Regions from separate parts of the Streptomyces bacillaris genome, predicted to be linked through region 4. Evidence: riboswitches for the same ligand, from Rfam matches in the RefSeq annotation. Region 4 holds a riboswitch; each other region holds the start of a gene.
What was found. A riboswitch is a leader RNA that binds a small molecule or an ion and turns the genes downstream of it on or off. The one in region 4 is predicted to bind cyclic di-AMP.
Positions count from the first base shown of each region.

Region 1 (7,181 bases), 1.0 Mb from region 4:
CTCCATCAGGCGCTCCTTCGCCTGCGCCGAGTTGTCGCTGTCCCGGATGATCCGGATGACCTCGTCGATGTCGAGGAGGGCGACGATCAGACCCTCGACCAGGTGCAGCCGGTCGCGGCGCTTGCCCCGGCGGAACTCGCTGCGCCGGCGCACCACCTCGAAGCGGTGGTCGAGATAGACCTCCAGCAGCTCCTTGAGGCCCAGGGTGAGCGGCTGGCCGTCGACCAGCGCCACGTTGTTGATGCCGAAGGACTCCTCCAACGGCGTCAGCTTGTAGAGCTGCTCCAGCACCGCTTCCGGCACGAAGCCGTTCTTCACCTCGATGACCAGCCGCAGGCCGTGCGCCCGGTCGGTGAGGTCCTTGACGTCCGCGATGCCCTGGAGCTTCTTCGCCGAGACCAGGTCCTTGATCTTGGCGATCACCTTCTCCGGGCCGACGGTGAAGGGCAGTTCGGTGACGACGAGGCCCTTGCGACGGGGCGTCACGTTCTCCACGGTCACGGTGGCACGGATCTTGAACGTGCCGCGGCCCGATGTGTAGGCGTCCTTGATGCCGCCCAGGCCGACGATCCGGCCACCGGTCGGCAGGTCGGGGCCGGGGACGAAACGCATCAGCGTCTCGATGTCGGCGCCCGGGTGCTTGATCAGATGGCGGGCGGCCGCGATGACCTCGCCCAGGTTGTGCGGGGGCATGTTGGTGGCCATGCCGACCGCGATGCCCGAGACGCCGTTGACCAGGAGGTTGGGGTAGGCGGCGGGGAGGACGACCGGCTCGCGCTCCTGGCCGTCGTAGTTCGACTGGAAGTCGACCGTGTCCTCGTCGATCGCCTCCGTCATCAGGGAGGTGGCGTCGGCCATCCGGCACTCGGTGTACCGCATCGCGGCCGGCGGGTCGTCGTTGCCCAGCGAGCCGAAGTTGCCGTGGCCGTCGACCAGGGGCAGCCGCATCGAGAAGGGCTGCGCCATCCGCACCAGCGCGTCGTAGATCGACGCGTCACCGTGGGGGTGCAGCTTGCCCATGACCTCGCCGACGACGCGCGCGCACTTCACATAGCCGCGGTCGGGGCGCAGCCCCATCTCGTTCATCTGGGACACGATGCGCCGGTGCACCGGCTTCATGCCGTCGCGGGCGTCGGGCAGGGCCCTGGAGTAGATCACCGAGTACGCGTACTCGAGGAAGGAGCCCTGCATTTCGTCGACGACGTCGATGTCGAGGATCTTCTCCTCGAAGTCGTCCGGCGGCGGGGTCTTCGTGCTACGGCGGGCCATCGCGGCTGCGACTCCTTCTCGGATTCACGGATTCTGATCGGACAACCTGGGGTACTGATGCGGACCATTGTGGACCTCCGCACTGACAACGCGGACCTCGACCCGTCCGAAGCCGTCCCGGGCGCACGGCCCGGGACACCATCGACGGAAACTTCCGCGGAACGGGAACTTCGCCAGGTGCCGGTGCGCTTGCTTAGAGTGGCAGGTCTGGCAGGGAGTACCGGTCAGGAAGTCCAGTATCGCGATCGAAGGGACGTACATGCCCATGGGTCACACGGCCACCGCACAGGCCGGCTCCGGCGGCTTGACAGCGACCGAGCACCGCCTGGCCAACGGCCTGCGTGTGGTGCTCTCCGAGGACCATCTGACCCCGGTCGCCGCGGTCTGCCTCTGGTACGACGTCGGTTCGCGCCACGAGGTCAAGGGACGCACCGGTCTGGCTCACCTCTTCGAGCACCTGATGTTCCAGGGCTCGGGCCAGGTCAAGGGGAACGGTCACTTCGAGCTGGTCCAGGGGGCCGGCGGCTCGCTCAACGGGACGACCAGCTTCGAGCGGACCAACTACTTCGAGACCATGCCCACCCACCAGGTGGAGCTGGCCCTCTGGCTGGAGGCCGACCGCATGGGTTCCCTCCTCGCCGCCCTGGACGAGGAGTCCATGGAGAACCAGCGCGACGTCGTCAAGAACGAACGGCGCCAGCGCTACGACAACGTGCCCTACGGCACCGCGTTCGAGAAGCTCACCGCCCTCGCCTACCCCGGGGGCCACCCGTACCACCACACTCCGATCGGCTCCATGGCCGACCTGGACGCGGCCACCCTGGAGGACGCCCGCGCGTTCTTCCGTACGTACTACGCGCCCAACAACGCGGTGCTGTCGGTCGTCGGTGACATCGACCCCGAGCAGACCCTCGCCTGGATCGAGAAGTACTTCGGCTCCATCCCGTCCCACGACGGCAAGCAGCCGCCGCGCGACGGCACCCTGCCCGAGATCATCGGCGAGCAGCTGCGCGAAGTGGTCCACGAGGAGGTCCCGGCGCGCGCCCTGATGGCCGCCTACCGCCTCCCGCACGACGGCACCCGCGCCTGTGACGCGGCCGACCTGGCGCTGACCGTGCTGGGCGGCGGCGAGTCCTCCCGGCTCCACAACCGCCTGGTCCGCCGCGACCGTACGGCGGTGGCTGCCGGGTTCGGGCTGCTGCGGCTCGCCGGGGCGCCCTCGCTGGGCTGGCTGGACGTGAAGACCTCCGGCGGCGTCGAGGTGGAGACGATCGAGGCCGCGGTCGACGAGGAGCTGGCCCGGTTCGCCGCCGAGGGGCCCACCCCGGAGGAAATGGAGCGCGCCCAGGCCCAGTTGGAGCGCGAGTGGCTGGACCGGCTGGGGACGGTCGCGGGCCGCGCCGACGAACTCTGCCGCTACGCGGTGCTGTTCGGTGACCCGCAGCTCGCCCTGACCGCCGTGGGCCGGGTCCTGGACGTCACCGCCGAGGAGGTGCGCCAGGCGGCCGAGGCGGCCCTGCGCCCCGACAACCGGGCGGTGCTCGTCTACGAGCCCGTCGAGCCTGCCGAGGACGGGGACGAGGCCACCGACGCGCCCGAGGGGACGGACAAGTGAGCGACGCCGCCGTGACTGGAGTAGCCATGGAGTACCACCCGCAGCCGACCCCGGGCACCGCCCGGCCGTGGGCCTTCCCCGCCCCCGAGCGCGGCGCCCTGCCCAACGGGCTGACCGTGCTGCGCTGCCACCGCCCCGGCCAGCAGGTCGTGGCCGTGGAGATCTTCCTGGACGCGCCGCTGGACGCCGAGCCCGAGGGCCTGGACGGCGTGGCCACGATCATGTCGCGCGCCCTCTCCGAGGGCACCGACAAGCACAGCGCCGAGGAGTTCGCCGCCGAGCTGGAGCGGTGCGGCGCCACCCTGGACGCCCACGCCGACCACCCCGGCGTCCGGGTCTCCCTGGAGGTCCCGGCCTCCCGGCTGGCCAAGGCGCTCGGCCTGGTGGCCGAGGCCCTGCGCGCCCCGGCCTTCGCCGAGAGCGAGATCGAGCGCCTCGTCGGCAACCGGCTCGACGAGATCCCGCACGAGCAGGCCAACCCGTCCCGGCGCGCCGCCAAGCAGCTCTCCAAGGAGCTGTTCCCGGCCACCGCCCGGATGTCCCGCCCCCGGCTGGGCACCGAGGAGACCGTGCGGCGGATCGACGCGGCCGCCGTCCGCGCCTTCTTCGACGCCCACGTCCGCCCGGCCACCGCGACGGCCGTCATCGTCGGTGACCTGACCGGCATCGACCTGGACGCCCTGCTCGCCGACACCCTCGGTGACTGGTCGGGCGACGCGGGCCAGGCCCGCCCGGTCGCCCCGATCACCGCCGACGACACCGGCCGGGTCGTCATCGTGGACCGCCCCGGCGCGGTCCAGACCCAGTTGCTGATCGGCCGCATCGGCCCGGACCGCCACGAGAGCGTCTGGCCCGCCCAGGTGCTCGGCACCTACTGCCTGGGCGGCACCCTCACCTCCCGGCTGGACCGGGTGCTGCGCGAGGAGAAGGGCTACACCTACGGCGTACGGGCCTTCGCCCAGGTCCTGCGCTCCGCCGGGCCGGACGCGGGCGGCGCGGCGATGCTCGCCATCAGCGGTTCGGTGGACACAGAGTCCACCGGCCCGGCGCTGGAGGACCTCTGGAAGGTCCTGCGCACGCTGGCCGCCGAAGGGCTGACGGACGCCGAGCGCGAGACGGCCGTGCAGAACCTGGTGGGCGTCGCCCCGCTCAAGTTCGAGACGGCCGCCTCGGTCGCGAGCACCCTGGCCGACCAGGTCGAGCAGCACCTGCCGGACGACTACCAGGCCCAGCTGTACGCCCGCCTCGCGGAGACGGGCACCGTGGAGGCGACCGCGGCCGTGGTCAACGCCTTCCCGGTGGACCGGCTGGTCACGGTCCTGGTCGGGGACGCGGCGCAGATCGCGGAGCCGGTGAAGGCGCTCGGCATCGGAGAGGTGACCGTCGTCAGCGGCTGACACCGCACCGGCGCGGCAAGAACAGTGAGGGCCCCGGTTCGCCGGGGCCCTCATTTTTTGCGCGTTAAGTCCCAAATATCCAGATTCCTCCCAGAGAGTGGCGATCTGCCCTGTGGGATGCGTGACAAATCCCCCTGTCCGTTTGGTGATGCGCAGCCGCCCCGCCTAGCGTCGGCCCGGCTGTCCGCCACCCGTATGCCGCACCCGCGGCGCCGGGCAGCCATCGCCGAGTCCCCGTCAGGCGCGAGCCTGGGGAGCCGGGGACCCACACGCAGTCCCCGGGGTGAATCGGATCCCCGTGCCGCGAACCGGCCCGGGAGTCCGTAGGAGACCTTCCTGCTCCGAACCCGTCAGCTAACCCGGTAGGCGAGAAGGAAGGAAAGGATCCAGCCCCTCCATGGCGTTCACCCGTGCCACCGGGAAGCACCGTGCCCCGAGCCGCCTGACGCGCCGCAGCGCCCATGTCGCCGGCGTCACGGCCCTGGCCACCACCGGCGTCCTCGGCACCCTCGCCTCCCCGGCCACCGCGGCGGACTCCGAGGCCGCCCGGACCGTCGAGACCGGACTCACCCAGGCCATCACCCTCGACGCCACGCTCGCCGAGCAGCTCGACGCCCAGGCCCGCGCCCAGCACCAGCAGGCGGCCGCCGCGGCCAGGGCGAAGGCCAAGGCCGCCGCGGAAGCCAAGGCCAAGGCCGAGAAGGCCCGGGCGAAGGCGGAGGCGGAGCGCAAGGCCGAGGCCCGCGCGAAGGAGATCCGCGAGGAGAAGGCCCGGGCCGCCCGCGCCGCCGAGCGCGCCCGCCTCAACGCCTTCCACCTCCCCGTCGCCGGCTCGTACGTCACCACCGGCTACAAGTCGGGCGGCGCCCTCTGGTCCTCCGGCAGCCACTCCGGCGTGGACTTCCGCGCCGCCTCCGGCAGCTCCGTCGTCGCGGTCGGCGCCGGTACGGTCGTCGAGGCCGGCTGGGGCGGGGCGTACGGCAACAACGTGGTGCTCCGGATGGCGGACGGCACGTACACCCAGTACGGCCACCTCTCCTCGATCACCGTCTCCGTCGGCCAGAGCGTCACCTCCGGCCAGCGGATCGGCCTCTCCGGCTCCACCGGCAACTCCACCGGCCCGCACCTCCACTTCGAGGCCCGGACCACCCCGGAGTACGGCTCGGACATGGACCCGGTCGCCTACCTGCGCTCGCACGGCGTCAACGTCTGATCCGACCACGGTCCGGTGATCCGCGACCACGGTCCGGTGATCCGGCCCCAGGTCCGATCCGGTCCCGCGCCTTCCGGAACTCGCCAGAAGATATCCCTCGATTCCGACCCGCCATCGGAAATTACGGTGGATTGCAATAGAGTCACGGAACAGGTGTCGGCCGGCCGCGTTTCGCGGGGATTATGGCGGAGGTTCGGACATGCGCATTCCCGCGCAATCGGTATGCACGGCAATCCGTGACGACATCGTCTCCGGTGTCTACGAACGCGGCAGCCGCCTCACCGAGGAACTGCTGGCGCGGCGGTACGGGGTCTCCCGCGTCCCGGTGCGCGAGGCCCTGCGCACGCTGGAGTCCGAGGGCTTCGTCGTCACCCGCAGACACGCCGGGGCCTGTGTCGCCGAGCCCACCGAGCAGGAGGCCGCCGACCTGCTGGAGATCCGGATGCTCCTGGAGCCGCTCGCCGCGGCCCGGGCCGCCCAGCGCCGTACGGAGGCACACCTCAAGGTGCTCCGCGGCCTGGTCAGGCTGGGCCAGGAGCGGGCCCGCCGGGGCGAGGGGGAGGACCTGCGGTCGCTGGGCGGCTGGTTCCACGAGACCCTCGCCCAGGCCTCCGGCAGCCCCGGCCTCATCGCCCTGCTCACCCAGCTCAGACACAAGACCGCCTGGATGTACGCGGTCGAGCAGCCGGCCCGCCCCGTCGACTCCTGGGCCGAGCACGGCGCCATCGTGGACGCGGTGGCGCGCGGCGACGCGGAGCGGGCGAGGGCGCTGACCGCCCAGCACGCGGAACGGTCCGCCGCGGCCCACCGGCTGCGCCGCCGCCCGGACCGGCCCGGCCGTCGCCCGGCACCGCCGTCCCGGGTGAGTTCTTCGCAACACGGCGTAAACATTGCGAGTGCCCGTCATTAACAAGGACGCCGTATACAAAGAGACGTAATTGCCGAGGGCCTTTTTCGTGCTGCCTCCGAATATTCAGGTCGGTGATAGGGGAAGGGCTGCGGAATAAGAAAAGAGCCGTGGTCCCCTCAGGGGATCCACGGCTCAGTTCTTCGTACCGTCAGACGGTTTCGGGCAGCTCCTCGAGACCCTCGGCGACCAGCTTCGCCAGACGGTCCAGGGCGGCCTCGGCGTCGTCCGCGTCCGAGGCGAGCACGATCTCCTCGCCGCCCTGGGCGCCCAGGCCCAGCACCGCGAGCATGGAGGCGGCGTTGACCGGGTTGCCGTCGGCCTTGGCGATCGTCACGGGGACGCCGGAGGCCGTGGCGGCACGGACGAAGATGGAAGCGGGGCGGGCGTGCAGGCCCTCGGCCCAACCGACGTTGACGCGGCGCTCAGCCATGGTTCTGCCCTTCACATATCAACGGTTGTCTAGACCAGTCTCTCATGCGGTGCGTACTGCTCTGCCCGGCCTCCCCTCCGGCCGGTCCCGTCCGGATCGTCCCCAGACTGCCCCGGTACCGAACCCTCCGCGACCGGGATGCCGGCCGTAGGCTTGGCCCATGGAGCCCACGCCGGAGCAGAGTCCGCATCACGCGTACCCCGACCACTGGGAAGCGGACGTGGTGCTCCGCGACGGGGGCACCGCGCGCATCAGGCCGATCACCACGGACGACGCCGAGCGGCTGGTCAGCTTCTACGAGCAGGTCTCCGACGAGTCGAAGTACTACCGCTTCTTCGCCCCCTACC
Region 1 covers NZ_CP029378.1:1,700,951-1,708,131, reverse strand. Annotated here, with positions in the region: gene DJ476_RS06805 (DNA gyrase/topoisomerase IV subunit A) at 1-1,269, opposite strand, end outside; gene DJ476_RS06800 (M16 family metallopeptidase) at 1,529-2,884, shown strand; gene DJ476_RS06795 (M16 family metallopeptidase) at 2,911-4,281, shown strand; cyclic di-AMP (ydaO/yuaA leader) riboswitch at 4,496-4,664, shown strand; gene DJ476_RS06790 (M23 family metallopeptidase) at 4,679-5,494, shown strand; gene DJ476_RS06785 (GntR family transcriptional regulator) at 5,694-6,404, shown strand; gene DJ476_RS06780 (HPr family phosphocarrier protein) at 6,553-6,834, opposite strand; gene DJ476_RS06775 (bifunctional acetate--CoA ligase family protein/GNAT family N-acetyltransferase) at 6,995-7,181, shown strand, end outside.
Region 1: linked by a shared signal. The riboswitch ahead of DJ476_RS06790 (M23 family metallopeptidase) and the one ahead of DJ476_RS02735 (LysM peptidoglycan-binding domain-containing M23 family metallopeptidase) in region 4 are both predicted to bind cyclic di-AMP.

Region 2 (7,181 bases), 460 kb from region 4:
GCGCCGGAGGCGTCCAGCATGCCCTCGCGCTCCACGACCTTGATCCGCTCACGGCCCTGGGCCGCGCCGAGCGCCTGCTCGTGGGCGTCCAGCTTGTGCCAGCCCTCCCACGTCGTGTAGCGGACGTTCCGGCTCTCCAGGAAGGCCTCCACAGCCTCCGGGGCGGGCGTCGTCGGCTCGGGCAGCCGGCCGGCGGCACGGTCCTCCAGGAGGCAGGCGACCGTCTCGTTGGCGTCGCCCTTGGTGTGGCCGATGAGGCCGATCGGGCCGCGCTTGATCCAGCCGGTGACGTAGACCGAGGCCATGTGCTCGTCACCGGAGATGACGCGTCCGGCCTCGTGCGGGACCGTGCCGGAGGCCACGTCGAAGGGGAGCTTGGGCAGCTCCTCCGAGTAGTAGCCGACGGCCCGGTAGACGCTCTGCATCTCCCAGTCGGTGAACGTGCCGGTGCCCCGGACGTTGCCGGTGCCGTCCAGCTCGGTGCGCTCGGTACGCAGCGCGGTGACCTTGCCGTCCTCGCCGAGGATCTCGACCGGGGACTCGAAGAAGTGCAGGAAGAGCTTGTGCGGGCGGTCGCCGACATCGCGGATCGCCCAGTTCTCCAGGGTCTGCGCGACCATGTTGGCCTGCTTGTTCTCCCGCCGGGTGGCGATGGAGCCCTCGTCGTAGTCGATGTCCTCGGGGTTGACGATGACCTCGATGTTGGGGGAGTGGTCCAGCTCTCGCAGCTCCATCGGGCTGAACTTGGCCTGCGCCGGGCCACGCCGCCCGAACACATGCACCTCCAGCGCCTTGTTCGCCTTGAGGCCCTGGTAGACGTTGTCCGGGATCTCGGTCGGCAGCAGCTCGTCCGCCGTCTTGGCCAGCACGCGGGCCACGTCCAGCGCCACGTTGCCGACGCCGAGGACCGCGACCTTCTCGGCGGTCAGCGGCCAGGTGCGCGGGACCTCGGGGTGGCCGTCGTACCAGGAGACGAACTCGGCCGCGCCGTAGGAGCCGTCCAGCTCGATGCCGGGGATGTCCAGCGCCCGGTCGGCCTCGGCGCCGGTGGAGAAGATCACCGCGTCGTAGAAGGAGCGCAGGTCGTCCAGGTCGATGTCGTTCGGGTAGCTGACATTGCCGAAGAGACGGATCTGCGGCTTGTCCAGCACCTGGTGCAGCGCCTTGACGATGCCCTTGATCCGGGGGTGGTCGGGGGCCACGCCGTAGCGGATCAGGCCGAAGGGCGCGGGCATCCGCTCGAACAGGTCGATCGAGACACCCGGGTCCTGGCAGACCTCGGATTTGAGCAGCGCGTCCGCAGCGTAGATACCGGCGGGGCCGGCTCCGACAATGGCGACGCGGACGGGGCGTGTCATGGCGTGTTGATCCTTAAGGCGGGCGAACGCGGGCAGGTCAGGCAGGTCGGGCAGGTTACAGAGTACGCGGCAAGTAAGGGTGGGCTTACTAGTGTCCACCCCACACGGTAAGCCAAGGCCGGGGGAGGCTCTCGACCCACCCTGCGGAACCGCCCGATAAGTCCGTTTCTGCGGGTCAGTATGGGCGATTTGAACCTTTAATTACCCTATTCCATAAAAGGGCTATTGGGGCTCTTGGGCAATTTTGCCCCCACCCATTTCGGCCGCCTCCGTGCGGAGTGGTGAGCGTCACGTCCCGGGGGTGCGGACGCAGAAGCGGAGGGTTCGGTTCCCTTCTGTGCGAAGAAAGTTGACACCGCGACGGAGCCGGCCCGGCCCGGAATTCCGGTCATTCGATCTTGCGGAAAAAGAAGATCCGGAATTCGGGGCTTGTTCCGCCCGATGTTTTTCGCCTACGGTCACGGTCAATCCGGATGGAACGCCGAATCCTGCCGCCGTCCGGGAATCCGCAACCCACTCACGTACGGCAGGAGCGGGGGACCCAGGTAAGTCGCCGATCCGAAGTCCGGAGCGGCTAGGGGTGAAGCCGCATGTCCCATGCGGCCAGACATCTCCCGTCTGAACCCGACAGCTCACCTCGCAGGCGCCGGAGAGGAAGTTCCCCATGCCCGCACTGGGTAAGCACCGCCGTCCCAAGTCCGTCTCGCTCGGCCGTGGCATCGCCGCCGTGACCACGGGTGGAGCCGTCCTGGCCCTCCCCGTCCTCGGCGCCACCACCGCCTCCGCCGCCTCCGCGCCCGCCGTCGCGGAAAAGGCCGTGGCCCCCGTCTCCGTGACCGCCCAGGCGAATTCCGTGACGAAGGCCGCACCCACCAAGCATTCCGTGGTGTCCGGCGAATCGCTTTCCAAGATCGCCCGCGACTATTCCGTCAGCGGCGGCTGGAAGAAGCTCTACGAAGGCAACCGGAAGGTCGTCGGGGAGAACCCGAACCTTATTCACCCGGGTATCACCCTGACCGTCGGCGGCAAGGCTGCCGCCCCGTCAGACGCCAAGGCCGGCAAGGCCGGTAAATCGGCCCCGACCGCCGACCGTGCCGCCTCGGCCGAGCGCGCCGACCGCTCCGCGCGCGCCGCCGCTCCCGCGGCCCAGGCCGCCCCGGCCGCCGCCGCCCCGACCGCGTACACCAACGACCTCGATGGCTGGATCAAGGAGTCGCTGGCGGTCATGGCCCAGCACGGCATCCCCGGCACCTACGAGGGCATCCACCGCAACATCATCCGCGAGTCCTCCGGCAACCCGAACGCCATCAACAACTGGGACTCCAACGCGGCCAAGGGCACCCCGTCCAAGGGTCTGCTCCAGGTCATCGACCCGACCTTCCGGGCCTACCACGTGCCCGGCACCTCGACCGACAGCTACGACCCGGTCGCCAACATCGTCGCCGCGTGCAACTACGCCGCGGACCGGTACGGCTCGATCGACAACGTCTTCGGCGCCTACTGATCCACCAGGGCGTACACGGCGTACAGCACCCCGAGGGGCCCCGGACCACACGGTCCGGGGCCCCTCCGGCGTACCGGGAAGTTACCCCCAAGTTTCTCGTGACTTACCACGCGATCGGCAGTAGAACCTGTTGCACTCTGTCGAGAGTGAGGTATGTCACATGAACGACATTGTCCTGCACGGAGACGCCTCGAAAGGCGTCTCCCGTCGAAGATTCATCACGGGAACAGGTTCTCTTCTGGGTGTCGCGGCGCTCGCCGGACCCACCGCCCCGGTCTGGGCCACGCCCCGTACGGCAGCGGCCCCCATCGGCTCCGGAGCCCATGTGCCGGTGCTGGTCGTCGGCACCGGCTACGGCGGCTCGGTGGCCGCGCTCCGGCTCGCCCAGGCCGGTACGGACGTGCACATGGTCGAGATGGGCATGGCCTGGGACACCCCCGGCGCGGACGGCAAGATCTTCGCCAACACCACCCGGCCCGACGACCGCTCCTTCTGGCTGCGCACCCGGACCAAGCAGCCGCTGAGCAACTTCCTCGGCTTCCCGCTCGACCGACACGTCAACCGCTACACCGGGATCCTGGACGCCGAGGAGTTCGCCGGGATCACCGTCTACCAGGGGCGCGGCGTCGGCGGCGGCTCGCTGGTCAACGGCGGCATGGCCGTCACCCCGAAGCGGGAGAACTTCGCCGCCGTCCTCCCGACGGTGGACGCCGAGGAGATGTACCGCACCTACTACCCGCGCGCCAACGCCGATCTCGGGGTCTCCACCATCGACCCCGCCTGGTTCGACACGGTCGACTGCTACCAGTACGCGCGGATCGGCCGGAAGCACGCCCAGCGCGCCGGCTTCCCCTTCCTCTTCGTCCCCGCCGTCTACGACTGGGACTACATGAAGCAGGAGGCCGCCGGGACCGTACCGAAATCAGCGCTGGACGCCGAGATCCTCTACGGCAACAACTACGGCAAGAAGTCGCTCCAGAAGACCTACATGGAGCGGATCAGGGCCACCGGCCGGGTCACCATCACCCCGCTGCACAAGGTCACCCGCGTCTCCCCGGCCTCCGGCGGCGGCTACACGGTCCTCATCGACCAGCTGGACACCACCGGCCGGACCACCGCCACCAAGACCGTCACCGCCGACAAGGTCTTCTTCGCGGCGGGCAGCGTCGGCACCAGCAAGCTGCTCGTCGGGCTGAAGGCCACCGGCGCGCTGCCGCTCCTCAACGACGAGATCGGCAAGGGCTGGGGCGACAACGGCAACGTCATGTGCGGCCGGGCCAACCACCTCTGGGACCCGACGGGGAAGGTGCAGTCCTCCATCCCCACCGCAGGCATCGACAACTGGGACGCGGGCGGGGCCTTCGCCGAGGTCGCCCCGCTGCCCACCGGGATCGAGACCTGGGCCTCGTTCTACCTCTCGATCACCAAGAACCCGCACCGCGCCCGGTTCACCTGGAACGCGGCGGCGGGACGGGCCGAGCTGGACTGGCAGACGGCGTGGAAGCAGCCGTCCATCGACGCGGCGAAGACCATCTTCGACCGGATCAACAAGAAGGAGGGGACGATCTACCGCACGGACCTCTTCGGCGTCCACAAGATCTGGGGCGACCACCTCACCTACCACCCGCTGGGCGGCGCGGTCCTGGACAGGGCCACCGACAACTACGGGCGGCTGCACGGCTACCCGGGCCTGTACGTCATCGACGGGGCGCTGATCCCCGGCAACACCACCGTCAACCCGTTCGTCACGATCACCGCGCTCGCCGAGCGCAACATCGAGCGGATCATCGCCGCCGATCTGTAGGCGCCGAAGACGCCACGGTCGGCGTGTACGGAGAGCCCGGGGCCGGGAGTGCCAACCCGGCGGCCCCGGACTCCGCCCCAGGGGCCGCTCCTAATGGCCCGGCAGCACACACACCGCGTCGATCCCCAGCACATGGTTGAGCCGCCCGAACGCCAGCCACGAGCCGATGCTCATGGACAGCTCCACGATCTCCGGCTGGCTGTAGTGCGCGGTCATCCGCTGCCAGAAGGCGTCGTCGAGACCGTGGTGGTCCAGCGCGTACCGCTCCGCGTACTCCGCCGCCAGCCGGGTCCGCGTGTCGAAGGCGTCCGTCGTACGCCACTCGGTCACCGCCCGCGCGAACGCCTCCTCGACCTTCGTGCCGTCCCGCTCGGTCCGCCAGTCCAGGCAGAACAGACACCCGTTGATCTGCGCGATCCGCAGCCGGGCCGCCTCGAACTCCCGCAGCCCCAGCGTGGTGTGCTCGTACACGGACATCGAGAACGCGGCGGCGGCCGTCCCGATGCCGGGGACCAGCTCCCCCCACACGTAACCGATGGGCTCCTTGCCCTCCGGGATGTCGATGATCATGCCGTTCTCCTTCCAAGCCTGCCGATCGCAGGCCGCAGCGGGACGTCGAGTGCGTCGTACAGACCCGGTTCGGCCTCCACCAGCCAGTCGATGGCCGAGACGAGCCGCCCGACCGCCGTGGCGTTCCCGCCCGCCGACCGGTTCTCGCCCTCGTCGGAGGCCTCGACCGTCACCTCGATCCGGGGACGGCCCTCGATCACCACCCGGTGCGCGCCCACCCCGTCGGGCGGGGAGGGCCAGTCGGGGGCGCAGGAGGCGTGGATACGGGTGATGTGCTCGATGACGATGCGGGGTTCACCGCCCACGAAGCCCTGCACCTCGAACCGGACCGCGCCCTGGGTGCCCTTCTCGAACGCGCCCATCGTGCGGGTGGTCACGGTCGTCTCCAGCGCCCGCCGGTCCGACGTCTCGCGGATCTCGTCCAGTTCGACGCCGAGCGCCCGGGCCATCAACCGCAGCTGACCGCCCCACACCATCGTCGGGACGCCCTCGGCCAGCATCAGCGGCTGGTACTCCAACGGGTGTCCCATGCCGATGAGATGGCGTACGGAGTCCTCCTGTTCGTACGTGGAGTAGTCGAAGATCTCCTGGCAGCGGATCGCGTCCACCTCCGTGCCCAGCCCGCTCACCAGCAGCGGCAGGACGTCGTTGCCCCAGCCGGGGTCGACGCCGGAGACGAAGAGTGAGCCGCCGCCCTCCGCGACGGCGGCCACGAGCGGATCCCGCAGCTCCGGCGGGGCGTTGCGCTGGTCGTAGAACGGATAGAGGGAGGGGGTGACGACGACTGCCCCGGCCCGGATCGCCCGGCCGATGTCGGTGAGGGCGTCGTCGGGGCGGATGTCGCCGGAGGCCGCGTAGACCACCGCGCGGGGGCGGGCGGCGAGGACGGCGGCGATGTCGTCGGTGGCCGCTACGCCGAGCGTGCGGCCGAGACCGCCCAACGCGCCCGCGTCCCGGCCGACCTTGGCGGGATCGTGGACGAGGACGGCGGTGAGCGTCAGTGCCGGATGGGCCTCGACGGCGCGGATCGCCGCCCGGCCGACGTTGCCGGTACCCCAGACAACCGTGGGAATCATGCGCGGAGGGTAGCCGCCGGACCTCGCACTTCCCAGAGCCGTGCCGGGGTGAATTCGGGCGTCGGGAAAGGGCGTTGCCGGGCCGGGCGGACGGCCGCCGGCCCGGCGACGTACAGCGGGGACTACCGCTTGGCGCGGGTGCTGCTCGGGGTGCCGGTGATGGTGAACTGCGAGCCGGGCTCGATCAGTACATGGCCGTCACGCGAGTCGGTGATGGTCACGTTCGTCAGCGTCGCGTTGCCGCGCGCGCCGCCCATCGCGAGGATGCCGGAGCCGTTGTTGGACTTGTCGATCCGGACGTTCTGGATCTTCACGTCCGGCATCAGGCCGCCGCCCGTCTTGAACTGGATGCCGTCGTAGGTGGAGTCGAGGATGTCGGTGTCGCGGATCGTGACGCCGGGGATGGGCAGGTTCTGCGGGAAGAGGGTGATCGCACCGAACTCCTGGTCCTCGTTCCAGAACGCTCCGCCGGTGCGGTGCAGGGCGTTGTTGGCGATCAGGGTCTGCCCGGAGAAGGGCAGCGGGTCGTGGTCGGTCGCCAGCATGATGGCGGGGTAGTTCATGGTGTCGGAGATGATGTTGTTCTCGATCTTGTTGCCGTGACCGCCGTAGACCGCTATGCCGTTGGCGCGCCAGGGGAGCTGGACGGTGTTGCTGCGGAAACTGTTGTCGTGGCCGATGTCGACGGACTGGTCCTTGACGTACTTGCTGGACCAGACCGCGAGCGCGTCGTCCCCGGTGTTGCGGAACGAGGAGTTGTACACGGTCGAATTCCGGGTGCCGTTGGCGAAGTTGATGCCGTCGGCGTAGGTGTTGCGGATCCGCATCCCGGTGAACTCGACGCCGTCGCCCGGGTTCCACAGCTCCGG
Region 2 covers NZ_CP029378.1:207,573-214,753, reverse strand. Annotated here, with positions in the region: gene DJ476_RS00920 (FAD-dependent oxidoreductase) at 1-1,358, opposite strand, end outside; cyclic di-AMP (ydaO/yuaA leader) riboswitch at 1,859-2,019, shown strand; gene DJ476_RS00915 (transglycosylase SLT domain-containing protein) at 2,023-2,862, shown strand; gene DJ476_RS00910 (GMC oxidoreductase) at 3,023-4,666, shown strand; gene DJ476_RS00905 (carboxymuconolactone decarboxylase family protein) at 4,757-5,236, opposite strand; gene DJ476_RS00900 (NAD(P)H-dependent amine dehydrogenase family protein) at 5,233-6,312, opposite strand; gene DJ476_RS00895 (CARDB domain-containing protein) at 6,435-7,181, opposite strand, start outside.
Region 2: linked by a shared signal. The riboswitch ahead of DJ476_RS00915 (transglycosylase SLT domain-containing protein) and the one ahead of DJ476_RS02735 (LysM peptidoglycan-binding domain-containing M23 family metallopeptidase) in region 4 are both predicted to bind cyclic di-AMP.

Region 3 (7,181 bases), 2.3 Mb from region 4:
CCCTGCTGTACGCGGTGTTCTGGATCGTCGTCCCCCTCGGCGTCGGGGGCATCGGTGAGGGACACGGGGCGCGCTCGGTCTTCGAGACGGCGGCGGACGGCCGGCGAAGACTCCGCAAGCCGGACCCGGGCCAGGTTTTCGCCCTGGTCGCCCTGCTCGTCGGGGCCGTGGTCTTCGTCGTCAACGTCGACATGGGCAGCGAGGCCGACCGCTACATCTGGCCGACGCTCCTGATCGGCGCGGGCTCCGTCCTCGTCTGGCGCCAGGCGGACAACGCCCGGCGCGCCCGCTGGATGGAGGTCGGCCGCAGCCGCCGCCTGCTGCAACTGGCCCGCGCCCTCGCCGGGGTCGCCCTCGTCGGCCTCGGGCTCGCCGTCTTCATGGTGGTGCGCGGCTCGGCCGCCCAGCTGGGCAATGTGCTGACCGCCGCCATCGCCGTCCTCACCGGCATCGCCCTGCTCGCCGGGCCCTACCTGGTCCGGATGGTCCAGGACCTCTCCGAGGAGCGGCTGATGCGCATCCGTGCCCAGGAGCGCGCCGAGGTCGCCGCCCATGTCCACGACTCCGTCCTGCACACCCTCACCCTGATCCAGCGCAACGCGGACGACAGCGGTGAGGTCAGACGCCTGGCCCGCGCCCAGGAGCGCGAGCTGCGGAACTGGCTCTACAACCCGGAGGGCACCGGCAAGGACGAGGACGACGAACCGGAGACGCTGGCCGAGGCCGTGAAGCGGTCCGCCGCCGAGGTGGAGGACAAGCACGGCGTGCCCCTGGAGGTGGTCGTCGTCGGCGACTGCCCGCTCGACGACAGGCTGGGCGCACAGATGCAGGCCGCGCGTGAGGCGATGGTCAACGCCGCCAAGTACGGTGGCGAGGGCGGTGCCGTGCAGGTCTTCGCGGAGGTCGAGGGCCGTACGGTCTTCGTCTCCGTCCGGGACCGGGGGCCCGGGTTCGACCTGGACGAGGTTCCCGCCGACCGGATGGGCGTACGAGAATCAATCATCGGCCGGATGCAGCGCAACGGCGGCACTGCCCGGCTGCGTTCGGTGCCCGGCGGGGGCACCGAGGTCGAGCTGGAGATGGAAAGGGCGAGCGAATGACCGAGAACACCGAAGCCACCGGGGGCCCGGAGCGACGGGTACGGGTCGTGCTCGTCGACGACCACCGGATGTTCCGCACCGGGGTACAGGCCGAGATCGGCCGCACCGAGGAGACCGGCGTCGAGGTGGTGGGCGAGGCCGCCGACGTCGATCAGGCGGTCACCGTCATCACGGCGACCCGTCCCGAGGTGGTGCTCCTCGACGTCCATCTCCCCGGCGGCGGCGGGGTCGAGGTGCTGCGCCGCTGCGCCCCGCTGATGGGCGCGGCCGACGACCCGGTCCGCTTCCTCGCGCTCTCCGTCTCGGACGCCGCGGAGGACGTCATCGGGGTGATCCGGGGCGGCGCGCGGGGCTATGTCACCAAGACGATCACCGGCACCGATCTGGTCGACTCCATCTTCCGGGTCCAGGAGGGCGACGCGGTCTTCTCCCCGCGGCTGGCCGGCTTCGTCCTGGACGCCTTCGCCTCCACGGACGCCCCGCCGGTCGACGAGGACATGGACCGGCTCACCCAGCGGGAGCGCGAGGTGCTGCGGCTGATCGCCCGGGGCTATGCGTACAAGGAGATCGCGAAGCAGCTGTTCATCTCGGTGAAGACGGTCGAGTCGCACGTCTCGGCGGTGCTGCGCAAGCTCCAGCTCTCCAACCGCCACGAGCTGACCCGCTGGGCGACGGCCCGCCGACTGGTCTGAGCGGGGCGGCTCCCCGCCCGAGCGCGCGGTCCGGCTTCAGCAGGGACCCGGCAGGTGCGGTCGCGCCCCAGCGGCGGTTCGGCGGGCGAGGAGGCCGTCGGCCGGCATCGGCGGCTTCGGCCGGTTCGGTCGGCTTCGACCGGGTCAGGCCACCCGGGTCGCTCCGGCGAACGGCATCTGGTCGATGGGCGCGATCCGGACCGGTGCGCCCGGGCGCGGGGCGTGGATCATCTGGCCGCCGCCGATGTAGAGGCCGACATGGCTGATGCCGGAGTAGAAGAAGACCAGGTCGCCGGGGGCCAGTTGGGAGCGGGAGACGCGCTGCCCGGCGTTGATCTGGGTGTAGGTGGTGCGGGGCAGGCTGACGCCCGCCGCCTGCCAGGCCGCCTGGGTCAGCCCGGAGCAGTCGAAGGCGTTGGGCCCGGTGGCGCCCCAGACGTACGGCTTGCCGATCGCGCCGTGGGCGAAGGCGATCGCCCGGCCCGCCCGGGAGTTCGGGGCGGCGACCGAGGAGCGGGGGGCGGCGCGCTCGGCGTGGCCGGTGCCCGCCCGGTCGGCGCGGGCCGGGCCGCCGCCGTGGGCGGCGTCGGCCGAGCGTTCGTACGCGGCGCGCTCCTCGGCGGTGAGGGTGGCCAGCAGCGTACGGGCATCGGCCAGCTTGGCCCGGATCGCGGTGCGGTGTTCCCGCAGCTCGGCCTGGCGGGCGGCGAGCGCCTCCGTCTCCCGGTCGGCGCGGGCCTTGACCCGGGCGATCCCGGAGAGCTGGCGCCGGATGGAGCCGAGCAGCCCCGCCTGCCGGTCGCCCGCCCGGTCCAGGTGGGAGGCGCGCTCCAGATAGCTGTCGGGGTCGGAGGAGAGCGCCAGTTGGAGGGCGGGGTCGAGGGTGCCGGTGCGGTACTGGGCGGTGGCCATCGAACCGAGCGTGTGGCGGGCGGAGTTGAGGCGGTCCGTGCGGCGGGCGGCCTCGTCGGCCAGGGCGTCGACCGTGCGGGTGGCGGCGGCCGCCTTCTCCTTCGCCCCGTTGTACTTCTCCGTGGCGACCTCGGCCTCGTGGTAGAGCCGGTCGACCTTGGCCCGGACCTGGGCGGCGGTGGGGGCGGGCTCGGCGGGCGCCGCCCCGGCCCCGCCGGCCGAGGCGGCGGTGGCGGCCCCGGCGAGCGCCAGAGTGGCGGCGGTGCGGGCAGCAGGGCCGGTGAACGGGCGCTGCTTGGGTTTCCGGTGAGCGGATTTCCGGTGCGCGGCCACGGGGGCGGCATCCTTCCTGTCGGCTGCCCGCCGGGATACCGATGGGCTCGCGAGGGACGCTAATCCGGGCGAACGGAAAAGGGTCGCCATGACAGCTATTGCCCGGATGTGACGCTTCGGTGCCGACGAGTGACTGCGGACAGCGAGTCGGAATTGATCATTCCGGCAGGTTCGGGCGCGCGGCGCACAGTTCCGGCGAAGGCGTCAAGGAAGGCTTGCCTCACTGCTGGGTAAAGATTTGGCCATGGCTAGGCTCCGGGCCATGGACGTACTCATCAATGTCTTCGTCGCCCTGCACATCATCGGCATCGCCTCCCTGCTGGGCGGCTTCCTGACCCAGATGAAGGCCATGGGCGCGGGCACCGCGCGCTTCGTTCCGGCCATGCTGCACGGCGCGCTGACCATGCTGGTCACCGGCGTCGCCCTGGTCGGGCTCAACCAGGCCGACGACCAGACCGTCAACAACATCAAGATCGGCGTCAAGCTGGCGGTCCTCGTCGTCATCCTCGCGCTCGTCTACGTCAAGCGGGACGAGGAGAAGGTCGAGAAGGGCGCGTTCGCGGCGGTCGGCGGACTGACGGTCGCCAACATCTTCATCGCCACGCTCTGGACCTGAGGGACCTGAGGGACCTGGGGTACCTGAGGACTCGGGGCGCCTGAGGAAGCCGGGGTACCTGAGGGGTTCCGGAAGCCCGAGAGGCCGGGGCGGAGGCGAGAGGCCCGCCCCGGCCGACGCGTGCTACGCCGGGCGCACGCTGCCGTAGATCGGCATGTAGTAGATCGACTCCTCGCGCACGTTCGCCCCCGGCTTCGGCGCGTGGATCATCATCCCGTCGCCCTTGTAGATGCCGACGTGGCTGATGTCGTCGTAGAAGAAGACCAGGTCCCCGGGCTGGAGGTCCGACGTGGCGACGCGGGTGCCGACCTTCACCTGGTCCCAGGTGGTCCGGGGCAGGGTCACCCCCGCCTCCCGCCAGGCCGCCTTGGTCAGCCCCGAGCAGTCGTACGAGGACGGGCCCGTCGCCCCCCACACGTACGGCTTCCCGATCTGGGCGCGGGCGAAGGCCAGCACCTTCTCGGCCTTGGCCGCGTAACCGCTGCCCGCCCCGGTCCCCGTGCCCGTACCGGGCCCCGGGCTCGTCCCTGTACCGCTGCCGGAGCCAGAACCGGAACCGGAGCCACCGGCCTCGGCGGACTCCTTCGCGGCCTCCTCGCGCGCCTTCTTCTCCGCCGCCTCGCGCTCCTTGGCCTCGGCGGCCTGGCGGGCGGCCAGCCGCTCCGCCTTCTCCCGGGCCTCGGCCTCCTTCTTCCGCTCCAGCTCCGCCAGCCGCGCCTTCTCCTCGGCGGTCAGCCGCGACAGCAGCGCCCGGGCCTCGGTCAGCTTGGTCTGCACGGTCTGCTTGCTGGCGCGCAGCGCGGTCTGCGTCTCGGTCAGCTTCTCCAGGCTTTTCACGGCCTCCGCGCGCTTCTTCGAGGCCTCGGCCTGCTGCGTACGGAAGTCGTCGACGGCCTTCTGCTGCCGCTCGGTCGCCCGGCTCATCAGCCGGCTCTGGTCGAAGTACCCCTGCGGGTCGTCCGCCAGGAAGAAGGTCGCGGTGGGCGCGATGCCGCCGGTGCGGTACTGCGCGGCCGCGTAGGCGCCCAGCTCCCGGCGCGCCTCGTTGATCCGCTCGGTCCGCTTCGCCACATCGGAGAGCAGCGTGTCGACCTTGGCCCGCTGGGTGGTGGAGGCGGCCTTCGCCCGGTTGTACTGCTGGGTCGCGCTGCCCGCCTGCCGGTACAGCTCGTCGACCTTCTTCTGCACGTCCTCGATGGCCGGCTTCGGCTCGGCGGGCGCCGCCGTCGCGTTCTGCGTGGAGAGCAGCGTCACGGAGGCGAGCGCGGCCGTCGTGAACCCGACGGCGGGGGTGGTCGTGCGCACCTTCGTACGCGGCTTGCGATGCGATGCCAAGACCGGCATCTCCTTCCGTGGACCGCCTACCGGGTTAGCTGTCGGGTTCGGACGGAACGGAAGGCTGTCCTACGGTCCGCCTGCGCGGGCACGGACCGATTCACCCCGGTTCTGCGTGTGGGTCCCCGGTTCCGAACTGCTGGGAGGGCAGCACGGATTCGGCAGAGGTGACCGTGAGACGCGGTTCGCCTCAGGGAGCTACGGATCACCTGACCGAGCACGCTAGCCAACGCGGCCCGCCGCTGGGAAGGAGGATGAGCGATATGCCCGATACATTTTCGTGACCTTTTCCCCTGTCGGGCCCCGGACCCCCTCCGACCGGGTACTCCTTCACGGAACGTGGACGTCCGCTCTCCGTCCGTACGGGGCGGACGCCCGTACCGGCGGCCGCTTGTGGCCTTCGGCCGAACGTTGTCAGTGCGGCCCCCTAGACTCGGAGGGCGATGAGCAGCCTCTTTGACGACAACTTCCTGACCGGCCTCCAGCCCGCGGAGGACGGCCCGCCGCCGCCCCCGAGGAGCACGCACCCGAAGCGGTGCCGGAGGGACTCTTCGAGGGCGTCTTCGACGCGCCCCCGCCGCCCCGGGACGGGTACTACCGGGACGGCCACCCGCGCCCGGTCATCGACTCCGCCGCGCTGCTCGACGGGCTGAACACCGAGCAGCGCGCCGCCGTCGTGCACGCCGGCTCCCCGCTGCTCATCGTCGCCGGAGCCGGCTCCGGCAAGACCCGGGTGCTCACCCACCGCATCGCCCACCTGCTGGCCGAGCGCGGGGTGCACCCCGGGCAGATCCTCGCGATCACCTTCACCAACAAGGCCGCGGGCGAGATGAAGGAGCGCGTCGAGCAGCTGGTGGGCCCGCGCGCCAACGCCATGTGGGTCATGACCTTCCACAGCGCGTGCGTCCGCATCCTGCGCCGCGAGTCGAAGAAGCTCGGCTTCACCTCGTCGTTCTCGATCTACGACGCCGCCGACTCCAAGCGCCTGATGGCCCTGGTCTGCCGCGATCTGGACCTGGACCCCAAGCGCTATCCGCCGAAGTCCTTCACCGCCAAGGTCTCCAACCTCAAGAACGAGCTGATCGACGAGGAGACCTTCGCCGGACAGGCCGCCGATGGTTTCGAGAAGACCCTCGCCCAGGCGTACACGCTCTACCAGGCCCGCCTGCGCGAGGCCAACGCCCTGGACTTCGACGACATCATCATGACGACGGTCCACCTCCTCCAGGCCTTCCCGGACGTGGCCGAGCACTACCGCCGCCGCTTCCGCCACGTCCTGGTCGACGAGTACCAGGACACCAACCACGCCCAGTACACGCTGGTACGGGAGCTGGTCGGCCCCTCCGGCGAGGTGTCCGACGCCCCCGCCGAGCTGTGCGTGGTGGGTGACGCGGACCAGTCGATCTACGCCTTCCGCGGCGCCACCATCCGCAACATCCTCCAGTTCGAGGAGGACTACCCGGACGCGACCACGATCCTCCTGGAGCAGAACTACCGCTCCACGCAGACGATCCTCTCCGCCGCCAACGCCGTCATCGAGCGCAACGAGAGCCGCCGCCCGAAGAACCTGTGGACCAACGCCGGCTCCGGCGCCCGCATCACCGGCTATGTCGCGGACACCGAGCACGACGAGGCCCAGTTCGTCGCCGACGAGATCGACCGCCTCACCGACAAGGGCGACGCGAAGGCGGGCGATGTCGCCGTCTTCTACCGCACCAACGCCCAGTCCCGTGTCTTCGAAGAGATCTTCATCCGCGTCGGCCTGCCCTACAAGGTCGTCGGCGGCGTGCGGTTCTACGAGCGCAAGGAGGTCCGGGACGTCCTGGCCTACCTCCGTGTCCTCGCCAACCCCGAGGACACCGTCCCGCTCCGCCGCATCCTCAACGTGCCCAAGCGCGGCATCGGGGACCGCGCCGAGGCCATGATCGACGCCCTGTCGATGCGCGAGAAGATCTCCTTCCCGCAGGCGCTGCGCCGCGTCGACGAGGCGTACGGCATGGCGGCCCGCTCCTCCAACGCCGTCAAGCGGTTCAACACGCTGATGGAGGAGCTGCGCACGATCGTCGAGTCCGGCGCCGGGCCGGCCGTCGTGCTGGAAGCCGTGCTGGAGCGCACGGGCTATCTGGCCGAACTCCAGGCCTCCACGGACCCGCAGGACGAGACCCGCATCGAGAACCTCCAGGAACTCGCCGC
Region 3 covers NZ_CP029378.1:2,932,865-2,940,045, reverse strand. Annotated here, with positions in the region: gene DJ476_RS12150 (PspC domain-containing protein) at 1-1,100, shown strand, start outside; gene DJ476_RS12145 (LuxR C-terminal-related transcriptional regulator) at 1,097-1,792, shown strand; gene DJ476_RS12140 (C40 family peptidase) at 1,937-3,037, opposite strand; gene DJ476_RS12135 (hypothetical protein) at 3,300-3,653, shown strand; gene DJ476_RS12130 (C40 family peptidase) at 3,777-4,997, opposite strand; cyclic di-AMP (ydaO/yuaA leader) riboswitch at 4,996-5,162, opposite strand; partial or broken gene pcrA (DNA helicase PcrA) at 5,432-7,181, shown strand, end outside.
Region 3: linked by a shared signal. The riboswitch ahead of DJ476_RS12130 (C40 family peptidase) and the one ahead of DJ476_RS02735 (LysM peptidoglycan-binding domain-containing M23 family metallopeptidase) in region 4 are both predicted to bind cyclic di-AMP.

Region 4 (7,181 bases):
CATCGTCGAACTGGAGCCGTTGTTCGCCTGCAACCTCGCCTGCGAGGGGTGCGGGAAGATCCAGCACCCGGCCGGTGTCCTGAAGCAGCGCATGCCGGTCGCCCAGGCCGTGGGCGCGGTGCTCGAATCCGGTGCCCCCATGGTCTCCATCGCCGGGGGCGAGCCGCTGATGCACCCGCAGATCGACGAGATCGTGCGCCAGCTCGTCGCGCGGAAGAAATACGTCTTCCTCTGCACCAACGCGATGCTCATGCGGAAGAAGCTCGACAAGTTCACCCCCTCGCCCTACTTCGCCTTCGCCGTGCACATCGACGGACTGCGGGAGCGGCACGACGAGTCGGTCGCCAAGGAGGGCGTCTTCGACGAGGCGGTGGAGGCGATGAAGGAGGCCAAGCGGCGCGGCTTCCGGGTCACCACCAACTCCACCTTCTTCAACACCGACACCCCGCAGACCATCATCGAGGTCCTCAACTACCTCAACGACGACCTGCAGGTTGACGAGATGATGATCTCGCCCGCCTACGCCTACGAGAAGGCGCCCGACCAGGAGCACTTCCTCGGCGTCGACCAGACCCGCGAACTCTTCAAGAAGGCCTTCGCCGGCGGCAACCGGGCCCGCTGGCGGCTCAACCACTCGCCGCTCTTCCTGGACTTCCTGGAGGGCAAGGCGGACTTCCCGTGCACCGCCTGGGCCATCCCCAACTACTCGCTCTTCGGCTGGCAGCGCCCCTGCTACCTGATGAGTGACGGCTACGTACCGACGTACCGTCAGCTCATCGAGGAGACCGACTGGGACAAGTACGGCCGGGGCAAGGACCCGCGCTGCGCCAACTGCATGGCCCACTGCGGCTACGAACCCACCGCCGTCCTCGCGACCATGGGGTCGCTCAAGGAGTCGCTGCGCGCGGCCCGGGAGAGCGTCGGCGGCAACCGGTGACGGACGGCGGGCCGAAGGGCTTCGACCTCGGGCGGCTGCTGGCGGAGCGCGGGGGCGAGCGGTACGAGCTGCACGCGCGCCATCTCAACCACCAACTGCCGCGCATGCTGCACACCATCGGCTTCGACAAGGTCTACGAGCGGGCCGAGGGCGCGTACTTCTGGGACGCCGAGGGCCGGGACTATCTGGACATGCTGGCCGGGTTCGGCGTCATGGGGCTCGGCCGGCACCACCCGGTCGTCCGCCGGGCCCTGCACGACGTGCTCGACGCCCAGCTCGCCGACCTCACCCGCTTCGACTGCCAGCCCCTGCCCGGGCTGCTCGCGGAGAAGCTGCTCGGCCACAGCCCGCACCTGGACCGGGTCTTCTTCGGGAACAGCGGTACGGAAGCGGTCGAGACCGCGCTGAAGTTCGCCCGGTACGCCACCGGGAAGCCCCGGGTCCTCTACTGCGACCACGCCTTCCACGGGCTGACCACCGGCTCCCTCTCGGTCAACGGCGAGCGCGGCTTCCGGGACGGCTTCGCCCCGCTGCTGCCCGACACCCCGATCGCCCTGGGCGACCTGGACGGGCTGCGCCGGGAGCTGAAGCGCGGGGACGTGGCCGCCCTGGTCGTCGAGCCCATCCAGGGCAAGGGCGTGCACGCCGCGTCGCCGGGCTTCCTGTACGAGGCGCAGGAGCTGCTCCACCGGCACAAGGCGCTCCTGATCGCCGACGAGGTGCAGACGGGTCTCGGGCGGACCGGTGACTTCTACGCCTACCAGCACGAGGAGGGGGTGGAGCCCGATCTCGTCTGCGTGGCCAAGGCGCTCTCCGGCGGCTATGTCCCGGTCGGCGCCACGCTCGGCAAGGAGTGGATCTTCCGCAAGGTCTACTCCTCGATGGACCGGGTCCTCGTCCACTCCGCGAGCTTCGGCTCCAACGCCCAGGCCATGGCGGCGGGGCTCGCGGTGCTCACGGTGATGGAGGACGAGGAGATCGTCGCGGGCGCCCGGCGCACCGGGGACCTGCTGCGTGAGCGGCTGGCGGCGCTGGTGGACCGCTACGAGCTGCTGCACGAGGTGCGGGGGCGCGGGCTGATGATCGGCATCGAGTTCGGCCGCCCGTCCTCGCTGAAGCTCCGCAGCCGCTGGACCATGCTCCAGGCGGCCCGGAAGGGACTCTTCGCCCAGATGGTCGTGGTGCCGCTGCTCCAGAAGCACCGCATCCTCACCCAGGTCTCCGGCGACCACTTGGAAGTGATCAAGCTGATCCCGCCGCTGATCATCGGGGAGCCGGAGGTGGACCGCTTCGTGACGGCGTTCACCGAGGTCATGGACGACGCCCACAGCGGGGGCGGGCTGATGTGGGACTTCGGCCGGACCCTGGTCAAGCAGGCCGTGGCCAACCGCTGAGACCGGTGGATTTGCCTCCCGGGCAATTTATTTGCCCGGGAGGAAAGTTCCTGGCCCAATGGAACCATGAACCCTCCGGACGAGGGGGCGGCCGACGAGCTTCCCGGCGTCGCCCCCCGACTGCGCGAACTGCGCCGCGGGCGCGGCCTCACCCTGGAGACCGCAGCCCAGCGGGCCGGACTCTCCCCGGCCCACCTCTCCCGGCTGGAGACCGGCCGCCGCCAGCCCTCGCTGCCGATGCTGCTGGGCCTGGCCCGCATCTACGGTACGACGGTCTCCGAGCTGCTCGGCGAGAAGCCCCCCGAGCGCGACGCGATCATCCGGGGCGGCGCCTTCGAGGGCGCCGAGGCCGACGGCTGGATGTACCGCCGGGCCGGCAGCCCCGGCCGCGCCATGCAGGCGCTGCGGGTCCGTGTCCCGTACGGCGCCCAGGGCGATCTGGTCCGGGTGCACCCCGGTGAGGAGTGGCTGTACGTCGTCGGCGGACGACTGCGGGTCGCACTGGGGGAGACGGTGCACGACCTGGACCCGGGCGACAGCGCCCACTTCGACTCGCTCACCCCCCACCGGATCGCGGCCCTGGACCGCGGCGGGGCGGAGCTGCTCTTCGTCCACTCCCTGCTCCAGAGCCCCGCGGCCGAGCTGTGCCTCGGCAACGCCCTCCACGCGCGCTGACCACGTGCACCTCCGGGGCCCCGCGTACCACCGGGGTCCCCGCGCTCCTCCGGACCTCCGTACCTCCGGACCCTTCGTACCCACCGGCCGCGAGGCCGGCAGAGAGGACCGTCATGTCCGATTCCGAACACTACGACCCGCTGAGTCCCCGGCGGCCGAGGGCCACGAAGGACGCGCAGGAGCGCCGGATGCCGCGCGGTCTGGTGATCCGCCTCATCGCCTACCTGGTGGTCGGCCACGTGATCGCGGCCTTCCTCTACCTGCTCTTCATGGTGGCGGGCGCGGAGTAGCCGCTCAGCCCTGGTCGAGCAGGCGCTCGCGCAGCCGCTCCCGGGTGGCGGGGGAGATGTTCAGCCCCTCCGACAGATAGCGGTCCGTCGAGCCCCAGGTCTCGTCGATGGCCGTGAACGCCGCCGCGAGGTAGGAGGACTGGGCCCCGAAGAGCGGGTTGAGCAGCTCCATCACCTCGGGGGACATCCCGGTCTCGGACATGTCCGTGCGCTTCACCTTGTACCGGCGGTGCGGGTCGTTGGACTTGAGGTAGTCCGCCTCGATCGCCTCGCGCTCGACGCCGACCGCGAGCAGCGAGACCGCGATCGACAGCCCCGCCCGGTCCTTGCCCGCCGCGCAGTGCATCAGGGCCGGAACACTGTCCTCCGCCAGCGCGTGCAGGACGCGGCTGTGCTCGGCGGTGCGGTCCACGATGGTCGCGCGGTACATGTGGAGCATCCGCTCGGTGCCCTTGCCGTTGGCCAGGATCGAGCGCAGCTGCTCGATGTTCCCGTCGCGCACCAGCCGCCAGAACTCGGCTCCGTCGGCCGGGTCCGAGAGCGGAATGCTGACATTACGGACACCGGTCAACTCGATGTCGTATCCGTCGAGCCGGTGGTCGGCGGAGTTCCGGAAGTCGAAGACGGTGTGCAGCCCGAGCCCGGAGAGGAAGGCCGCGTCCTCGGCCGTGGCGTGCGCCAGGTGGCCGCTGCGGTAGAGCCGGCCGAAGGCGGTGCGCCGCCCGTCCGTGGTGGGGAGCCCGCCCACGTCGCGGAAGTTGCGGACTCCGGTCAGTGCGGTCTCGGTCGGCGGGACCTGCGGCACCTGCTGCGTCACGGTGGCTCCTGAAGTCTCTGGCGTCGGCGCGGCTCTCCGGCGAGGGCGCTCCTGTGACGATACGACATCGATTCGGCCGAAAATCAGGGGCCGGATGACGGGATGTCAGGAGTGGCGCCGACGGCATGTCCGTATTGGTGCATTTCATAGAACATGCCCCGCTAATGGGGGAGATGGGATTCCGCAGGTGAGCGGGATCATATCCGTGACGGACCGTGGCGACGGAGCCCGGTCGTTTTCCCGGGATCCGTACGGAAAGCCAAGATCCGTAATCCACGGAGTGTGACGGGAAATCCGGAACGGAATTGAATCGATGATTCCGGCAGGCAACCGACGGCTTGTTCCCGTCGTCCTGACTCGTTTACGGTCACCGTCAATCCGGACGGACCGCCTAATCCTGCCGCCGCCCGGAATTCGCACCCACCCACTCACGTGTGGCAGGAGCGGGGGAACCAGGTAAGCCGCCGGCCCGGAGCGATCCGGACCGGCTAGGGGTGAAGTCGCCATCCGGCGGCCGGGCATCTCCAGCCCGAACCCGACAGCTCACCTCGCAGGCGCCGGAGAGGAACTTCGCCATGCCCGCAAAGGGTAAGCACCGCCGTCCCAAGTCCGGCCCGATCACCCGCGGCGTCCTCGCCGCGGGCACCGGCGGCGCCGTACTCGCCCTCCCGCTGATCGGCGCCACCGGCGCCCACGCCGCGGAGAAGGCCGCCCCCGCCACCAAGCCCGCCGCTGCCACGGCCGCCGCCGCGCAGACCGCTGCCCCGCAGGCCGCGCCCGCCAAGGCGAAGACCGCCCCGAAGACGTACTCCGTCGTCTCCGGCGACTACCTCGCGAAGATCGCCGCCGAGCACCAGGTCAAGGGCGGCTGGCAGAAGCTGTACCAGGACAACCGGTCCACCGTCGGCGAGAACCCCAGCCTGATCTTCCCGGGCATGAAGCTCACCCTCGGCGCCAAGGCGACCGGCTCCGCCGCGCCTTCCGAGGCCAAGAAGTCCGCCCCGGCGCCCAAGTCCGCACCGAAGGCCGAGAAGAAGGCCGCCCCCAAGGCCGCGCCGAAGAAGGCCGAGCAGGCTCCCAAGGGCGACACCATCTCGGCCGACGAGTCGGACGCCGCGCAGAAGCAGAGCGGTGCCACCACCCAGACCGGCTCCTCGCAGTCCACCGGCTCCGGCTGGACCGCCCCGCTGGACAGCGCCCAGGTCACCACCCAGTACCGCGCCTCCGGCTCCAGCTGGTCCAGCGGCTACCACACCGGCGCCGACTTCCGCGCCGCCTCCGGCACCCCCGTCCGCGCCATCGGCCCGGGCACCGTGGTCTCGGCCGGCTGGAGCGGTTCGTACGGCAACGAGGTCGTCATCCGCCACGCGGACGGCATGTACTCCCAGTACGCCCACCAGTCCTCGCTGAACGTCTCCACCGGCCAGACCGTCACCGGCGGCCAGCAGATCGGCCTCTCCGGCTCCACCGGCAACTCCACCGGCCCGCACCTCCACTTCGAGGTCCGCACCGGCCCGAGCTACGGCTCGGACGTCGACCCGGTCGCCTACCTGCGCCAGCACGGCGTCTCCCTCTGACCCGAGGGCGGCCCGCGCGGGGCGTGAAGTGATCGAGGGCGGTGTGCTGTGGCACACCGCCCTCTACTTATTCCGGCTTTACCCAAATCTGACCGGGTGGTCTATGTCACCACCCGTCAACCCCGTATTACGGTCGCGTAGGTCACATTGAACGGTGCAGGATATGTGCTTGTGGCAGACGATTCGAGAACCCAGAAGCAGCACACCATCGGGTCGTACGCGGCGATCGGGGACAGTTTCACCGAAGGCGTCGGAGACCCCGGCCCCGACGGCACCTTTGTCGGCTGGGCGGACCGGTTCGCGGTTCTCCTCGCCGACCGGCTCCCGGCCCCCGACGCGTCGACGAACCCGGACGAGACCCGGCACGGGAATTTCCGCTACGCCAATCTCGCCGTACGCGGACGCCTCCTCGACCAGATCGTCGAGGAGCAGATCCCCCGCGCCAAGGAGCTGGCCCCCGACCTGGTCAGCTTCTGCGCGGGCGGCAACGACATCATCCGGCCCGGCACCGACCCCGACGACCTGGCCGATCGGTACGAGAAGGCCGTCGCGGAGCTGACCGAGGCCGTCGGCACCGTCATGATCACCACCGGCTTCGACACCCGGGGCGTTCCGGTGCTGCGCCATATGCGCGGCAAGATCGCCACGTACAACGTCCACCTCCGGGCCATCGCGGACCGCTACCGCTGCCCGGTGCTCGACCTGTGGTCGCTCCGCTCGGTGCAGGACCGGCGCGCCTGGGACGCCGACCGGCTCCACCTCTCGCCCGAGGGGCACACCCGGGTCGCGCTGCGCGCCGCCCAGGTCCTCGGCCACGACGTCCCGACCGACCCGGACCAGCCGTGGCCCCCGCAGGCCCAGCGCAGCACCTTCGACGAGGGGCGCGACAACATCCAGTGGGCGCGGGAGTACCTCGTGCCGTGGATCGGGCGGCGGCTGCGCGGCGAGTCGTCCGGCGACCACGTCGAGGCCAAGCGCCCGGACCTGCTGCCGCTGTAACAGCAGGTTCTGAAGGGCTCAGGGGTTCAGCAGAGGGAGCGTACGCCGCGTCGGGCCCGGGACCAGGGGTCCGTCCGGCGTCGGGCCCGCGCCCGGCCCGGCCGGTATCCGCTCCAGCACACCGCCCGCGAACACGTCGTACAGCGGCAGCGTCTCCAGGTGCACATAGCCGATGTGGCAGTCGCAGACGGCGAGCGGACAGGCCCGCGGACCGAGCGCCCGGCGGTAGCTGCCGTCGTACAGGTTGCCCAGCTCGGCCCTGACGAAGTGGCAGCGCCGCACGGTCCCCTCGCCGTCCACCGAGATCACCGACTCGCCTGTCCGGCAGGGCAGCCCGGCCGAGCGGTGCGGATGCCTGCTGTACGGGAAGAGCGGGTCCAGCTCCGTCCACCGGGCCGCCTCCTCGTCGGTGTACGTCCGTCCCTCGGCGGCGTTCACCCAGAGGTAGACCTCCGGGGGCAGCGCCGCCCGCAGCCGTTGGGCCTCTTCGAG
Region 4 covers NZ_CP029378.1:666,556-673,736, reverse strand. Annotated here, with positions in the region: gene hpnH (adenosyl-hopene transferase HpnH) at 1-937, shown strand, start outside; gene DJ476_RS02750 (aspartate aminotransferase family protein) at 934-2,331, shown strand; gene DJ476_RS02745 (helix-turn-helix domain-containing protein) at 2,398-3,006, shown strand; gene DJ476_RS34780 (DUF6126 family protein) at 3,120-3,296, shown strand; gene DJ476_RS02740 (tyrosine-protein phosphatase) at 3,301-4,113, opposite strand; cyclic di-AMP (ydaO/yuaA leader) riboswitch at 4,525-4,685, shown strand; gene DJ476_RS02735 (LysM peptidoglycan-binding domain-containing M23 family metallopeptidase) at 4,689-5,690, shown strand; gene DJ476_RS02730 (SGNH/GDSL hydrolase family protein) at 5,862-6,689, shown strand; gene DJ476_RS02725 (STM4011 family radical SAM protein) at 6,708-7,181, opposite strand, start outside.